2 regions of the Thalassotalea agariperforans genome follow, and region 1 is predicted to be linked to the other one. Evidence: predicted binding sites of a transcription regulator. Region 1 holds the regulator's gene; the other holds the start of a gene.
The links. The regulator sigma-54, encoded in region 1, starts transcription at its own class of promoters, with help from an activator protein. The targets are predictions, from matches to a motif close to GTTGGCACGNNNNTNGNNT.
Positions count from the first base shown of each region.

Region 2: nirB (nitrite reductase large subunit NirB) is a predicted target of sigma-54. The motif match lies at 1,207-1,225, and genes of this name have one in related genera.

Region 1 is NZ_JBQMWH010000001.1:144,008-147,407, forward strand. Features, by position in the region: gene rapZ (RNase adapter RapZ) at 1-226, opposite strand, end outside; gene ptsN (PTS IIA-like nitrogen regulatory protein PtsN) at 233-685, opposite strand; gene hpf (ribosome hibernation promoting factor) at 689-976, opposite strand; gene ACSLUO_RS00770 (RNA polymerase factor sigma-54) at 997-2,496, opposite strand; gene lptB (LPS export ABC transporter ATP-binding protein) at 2,585-3,316, opposite strand; gene lptA (lipopolysaccharide transport periplasmic protein LptA) at 3,306-3,400, opposite strand, start outside.
Region 2 is NZ_JBQMWH010000001.1:491,430-494,829, forward strand. Features, by position in the region: gene ACSLUO_RS02200 (substrate-binding periplasmic protein) at 1-762, shown strand, start outside; gene nirB (nitrite reductase large subunit NirB) at 1,288-3,400, shown strand, end outside.

The sequences.
Region 1 (3,400 bases):
TAGGTAAATAGTTGATGATTTCAGGAATGTCATTAGGATCAGCTGGTAAGTTACGAACATCTAAACTAACTGCCACTTTTTTACTGTCATTAATAACCGTGTGGGTTAGTGCGGGTAACAAATTTACGGGAATATTATCAACACAATAATAACCTAAATCTTCAAGTACTCTTAAGGCGACTGATTTACCCGAGCCTGAGCGTCCGCTAACAATTAACAGCTTCATAAATGTTTAGCTCGCTTCTTGAATAATTTGAAATAACTGGTCGTTATTTTGGCATTTTCTAACGTTTTTAATGGTTTGTTTATCACTGAATAATTGCGCAATACTTTGTAAGGTGCTTAAGTGTTCTTGGCAAGCACTTTCAGGAACAAATAACGCAACAAAAATATCAACAGGGCGATTATCAATAGCATCAAAACCAATTGGTTCTTGAGTGGTTAATAATACTGCGACTACTTGATTAGTTTCGCTTAATCGACCGTGGGGGATCGCTATACCATTACCAATACCGGTGCTACCCATTTGTTCTCGGTTCATTAAACTTTCGAGCAATTCATGTTGGCTTAATTCTGTAATGTGACTGGAGGCCGTTTGACAAATGGTATCAAAAATTCTTTTTTTACTGGTAGCTGGTACTGCACATAAAGTGCAGTCCAGTGTTAAAATATCTTGTAACTTCATAGGTTAATGTTGTTTTAGCTTTTCTTTGTGTTTTAGTACTTGACGATCTAATTTGTCAATTAAGGCATCAATGGCGGTATACATATCTTGATTGTCGGCCTTAGCATGAATTTCACCACCATTTAAGTGCAGTGTTGCTTCCGCTATTTGGTTTATTTTTTCAACATTAAGTACCACATAAACATTATTAATGTGATCAAAATGTCGCTCTAGCTTTGCAAATTTAGTATTAACAAAATCGCGTAATGAATCGGTAATTTCTACATGGTGTCCAGAAAGATTGATTTGCATAAGCTGTATCCTTTTAGTAACTAAAGTAAACTTTTTCGTTGATTAGACGGTGGTATAGCTAATGATTCACGATATTTAGCTATTGTCCGTCGGGCTACATTAATGCCTTGATCAGCCAATAATTCAGCCATTTTGCTGTCACTCAATGGTTTTGATGGCGTTTCAGCAGACACTAATTTTTTAATTAACGCTCTAATAGCGGTTGATGAACACTCTCCTCCATTTTCGGTACTAACATGACTTGAAAAGAAATATTTTAATTCAAATATTCCTCGTGGGGTATGCATATACTTTTGGGTTGTCACCCGTGATATCGTTGATTCATGCATTTCTACGGCTTCAGCGATATCATTTAACACCATTGGTCTCATCGCTTCAGGACCATGTTCAAAAAAGCCTTGTTGGCGTTGAACTATGCAATTGGATACTTTTAATAAAGTATCATTTCTACTTTCTAAACTTTTAATAAACCACTTTGCTTCTTGTAAATTAGAACGCATAAATTGGCTATCATCGGATGACTTCATGGTTTTAGTCATCGCCGCATATTGTTGGTTTATTGATAAACGCGGTGCTGAATCAGGATTTAATTCCACAACCCAACGACCATTTTTCTTTTCAACTGAAACATCAGGAATAACGTATTGGTCATCGCTTTTAATGACGCTATCACCCGGTCTTGGATCGAGAGACTGGATAAGTTGCATGACTTCTTTTAATTGTGGCTCTTTTAAACGCGTCTTTCTCATTAATTGACGATAGTCGCGATTGCCTAATAAATCGATATGATTTGCAATTATTTTTTTGGTTTCTTCTAAATAAGGCGTACTTTTGTCAAATTGGTTAAGTTGAATGAGCAAACATTCTGCAATTGAACGTGCGCCAACACCAATGGGGTCGAACATATTAATCCGTTTTAATACGGCTTCAACTTCGTCTAATTCAACTTCATCATCGCCTAGGCTTTCTAAAATGTCTTCCGCGGTTATGGTGAGGTAACCGGCGTCATCAATACCATCGATAATCGCCATGGCTATGGTACGGTCGGTATCAGAAAAAGGCGTTAATTCCATTTGCCATCTTAAATGATCTTGTATGGAGTCGGTAGTTTCACCTTGGTAAGTATAATCTTCAGACAAGGTTCCGCTGCTACTGCTTGCTGAGCCAGCAGTATAATTGTCATCCCAAGTTGTATCCATACTCAGTTCTTCAGGAATGTCATTTTTCTCCATGGCATCCGTGGTGCTTAACTCGTCAGATGACGGTGTTGCATCTTCACTACCATCAAGTTGTGGTTTCTCAGTTACCGATGCAGAAAAAGCCTCTTCTAACCGATCAGGAACATCTTCTTGGTTAGTTTGAGGTGTTTCATCAACTTCAAGAAGTGGATTGCTATCTAACGCTTCTTGAATTTCTTGTTGTAAATCTAACGTCGACAATTGCAACAAACGTATCGCTTGCTGTAATTGGGGTGTCATCGTTAACTGTTGTCCTATACGGAGCTGCAGTGATGGGCGCATTTAGCTTGTCATTATCCTTGTTGTACATTGTATTGTGTTGTTTAAACACTCATACGGAAAATTACGATTATCTTTTACGTTGTTTTAACTATAGCGTGAATTGCTCACCAAGGTATACATCTCTTACATGCTGATTTGCAAGTATTTCATCGGCACTGCCTTGAGCGATTAATTCACCATGACTAACAATGTAGGCTAGTTCACAAACATCAAGGGTTTCTCTAACATTGTGGTCGGTAATTAATACACCAATACCACGATTTTTTAAATGAATAATAATTTTCTTTATATCACCTACTGAAATTGGGTCAACCCCTGCGAAGGGTTCATCGAGTAAAATATATTGTGGATCAGCGGCAAGAGCACGTGCTATTTCAACTCTGCGGCGCTCACCACCCGATAAACTCATGCCAAGGTTGTCGCGAATATGGCCAATGTTAAATTCTTCTATTAAACTTTCTAACTTTTCTTCACGGGCTATGGCATTAAGCTCTTTACGCGTTTCTAATATCGCCATGATATTTTGATAAACGGTTAACTTTCTAAAAATTGATGCTTCTTGCGGTAAATAACCTAACCCTTTACGAGCACGGACATGCATTGGCTCGAATGTCATATCTTCACCGTTAAGCATAATCGATCCGCTGTCATTCGCAACTAGGCCAACGATCATATAAAACGAGGTAGTTTTACCAGCACCGTTAGGTCCTAATAAACCAACAATTTGTCCTTGTTTAACCGCTAAGCTGACATTTTTTACAACTTTTCGGCCTTTATAAGCTTTGGCTAAGCCTGTTGCTATTAGAATATTATTGCTCATTGTTAGTGCCACTTTGGAGTTGGGGCTGTAAAATGGTGGTTACGGCTTGCTCGGTATTGCCGCTTGCTTCCATTTGTTCTGTTT
Region 2 (3,400 bases), 350 kb from region 1:
TTAGTGTTAACTTGCTCTTTTTCTACGCGAGCATCAGAGCCAGTTCGTATTATTTCGGTCAATGAACCGCCAGCTAACTTTATTAATAAAGCGGGTTATCCTGATGGCCTTGTTGTAGATATTGTTCAAGCTTTACAAAACATTGTTGGTAATGAAAGTACAATAGAATTTACTCCGGAAGCTCGGGCGTTAAATATTATGGACAGCCAGGCTAATGTTTTATTTTTCAGTATTTCACGCACTCAATTTAGAGAAGACAAATATCATTGGGTAGGAAAAGTTTTTAGCAAAAATTGGCAAGTGTTTACCAAGAATGATTCTGGCTTGGTAGCTAGCTCATTACAAGATTTAGCTAACATTAATGCCATCGGCGTTGTTAGAGGTGATGTTCGTGAAGAATGGCTGGTCAATAGAAAATTTACTAATCTATATTCAGTAACTCAACATGATCAAAATGTGCAACTATTACTTTGGGGCAGGCTGCCTGCAATTGTTTATGAACAACAAGGGCTAACTTATTCATGTGAGCAGTTGTTAATAGATTGTGGGCAGTTCAAAGCTATTTATACCTTACATCAATCTGATGTTTATTTAGTGATGTCGAAAAAAACACCACAAGCAACCTTATTAAAATGGCAGCAAGCCTATCAAAAGTTATTATCATCTGGTGAAGTTGCTGCTATTTCTCAAAAATGGCATCAGCATTTATTAAATAACTTGAACATTGTCAGTAAACAAGAGGGCGATTTCCTGACCTTTTAATGAGCTGTATTATTTCCCATTTATACCTCACGAGAATTGAAGCTTTACCTTCTTAATTTCGTTATATGGTGAGTAGACAGTATTGGTAAATTAATATTGCTAAAGTGAAATAATTTAATTTGTCAGCCGTGGCTTTTATCCCTACAGTTAAAGGCTCAGATCACATCAATTTATTTTTACGTCAGGGTTATTAGTTTTTTCAGGTTTAAATTTTTTCGAGTTAAATAAACGGCTGGAAACATAATCAGCAATGATTAACCACCTCTAATACTAAGAGACCATTTTACTTAGGTGTAAGGTGTGCAATCCCTTTACTGGTGCGTAAAGTTATCATTTTATTTGCTGCGCACACCTCTGGTGCGATAACTTCTCCTCTCTAGTGCAAAAGCTCAGTTGTTATAAGGGTATTGATAATTATCTTATTGAAAAATAAAGGTAATATCATTTGGCACTGTGCTTGCAATATTCTTGGCATTACCTAGTTCCGCTATTAAAGCGGTATTTTAAAGAAGTAGGATGCAAGATATGAGCACTAGTGCACAACCCCAAAAAATCGTCGTAGTTGGTAACGGCATGGTTGGTCATCACTTTGTTGATGAGATGGCTAAACATGAAGGTTATGAAGTTACAGTTTTATCAGCTGAAGATCGTTTAGCTTATGATCGTGTTCATTTATCTGAATATTTCGCGGGTAAAACTGCGGAAGATTTAGCGATGACAACACCGGCTTATTACGATGAAATTGGAGTGAAGTTTTTCACTAATGCCAAAGTAACTAACATTGATAAAGCTGGCAAAACAGTAACAACAGAAGCGGGTGATACTTTCGCTTATGATAAGTTAGTAATGGCAACGGGTTCTTACCCATTTGTTCCGCCTATTCCAGGTAAAGAACGTGACCATTGTTTAGTGTATCGTACTATTCAAGATCTTGAAGATATTCAAGCATCAGCTAAAGCCGGTAAGGTTGGTGTTGTTGTTGGTGGTGGTCTTTTAGGTTTAGAAGCGGCTAATGCTTTAAAAGAATTAGGCTTAGAAACACATGTTGTTGAGTTTGCCCCACAATTAATGGGTGTACAATTAGACCAAGATGGCGGAGCTTTACTTCGTTCAATGATCGAAGGTATTGGCGTACAAGTACATACTCAAAAAGCAACTAGCGAAATTGTTGACGGTGAAAGCTGTGTTCACCGTATGAATTTTGCTGATGGTTCGCATTTAGAAACCGATCTTATTTTATTTTCAGCGGGTATTCGTCCGTACGATAACTTAGCGCGTGAATTTGATTTAAGTGTTGGTGAGCGTGGCGGTATTGTGGTTGATAACAACTGTAAAACCTCTGACGAAAACATTTATGCTATTGGTGAATGTGCCCTTTGGAATAACTTTATTTTTGGTTTAGTAGCACCAGGTTACACCATGGCCAAAGTTGTTGCTGATAACATTATTGGCGGTGTACAACAATTTACCGGTGCTGACATGAGTACCAAGTTAAAATTAATGGGTATGGATGTGGGTTCAATTGGTGATGCTCATGGTCGTACTGAAGGTTGTAAGAGTTATGTTTATTCAAACCAACCTGATCAAATTTATAAAAAGATTGTTGTTAGTGCTGACGGTAAAGAATTATTAGGCGCGGTATTAGTGGGTGACACTAGTGAGTACGACTCACTGTTACAGTATGCTTTAAATGGCATTGAGTTACCTGAAAATCCAGACGGGTTAATTTTACCAAGTGCTGGTGAAAAACCTACATTAGGTGTTGATGCTTTACCTGATTCAGCCACTATTTGTTCATGTTTAAACGTTACTAAAGGTGACATTATCAACGCGATTGATTGTGGCGCTGTTGATGTTGGTGAAGTTAAATCATCAACTAAAGCAGCAACCGGTTGTGGTGGTTGTGCAGCGTTATTGAAAAAAGTAACTGACCATGAATTAGAAAAACGTGGTGTTGAAATTAGCACCGATATTTGTGAGCATTTTGCTTATAGCCGCACCGAGTTATTCCATATTGTACAGGCTGAACAAATTAAAACGTTTGATGAGTTATTATCTCGTCATGGTAAAGGTTTAGGTTGTGAAATTTGTAAACCAGCAGCAGCGTCAATTTTAGCGTCTGTTTGGAATGACTACATCTTAAAACCTGATCATGTTTCGCTACAAGACACCAACGACATTTACTTAGGTAACATGCAAAAAGATGGCACTTACTCAATTGTTCCGCGTGTGCCAGGTGGTGAAATTACCCCTGATAAGCTGATTGTTTTAGGACAAGTAGCTCAAGAATATAACTTATATACCAAAATTACCGGTGGCCAACGTATCGATTTATTTGGTGCGCGTGTTGATCAATTACCGGCCATTTGGAAGCGTTTAATTGATGCGGGTATGGAAACTGGTCATGCCTACGGTAAATCATTACGAACAGTAAAATCTTGTGTTGGTAGTACTTGGTGTCGTTATGGTCAACAAGACAGTGTTGGCATGGCGATTCGTTTAGAAGAACGTTACAAAGGTTTACGTTCACCGCACAAAATTAAATTTGCGGTTTCAGGTTGTACCCGTGAGTGTGCTGAAGCACAAAGTAAAGACATTGGTGTTATTGCAACTGAAAGTGGTTGGAACTTATATGTAA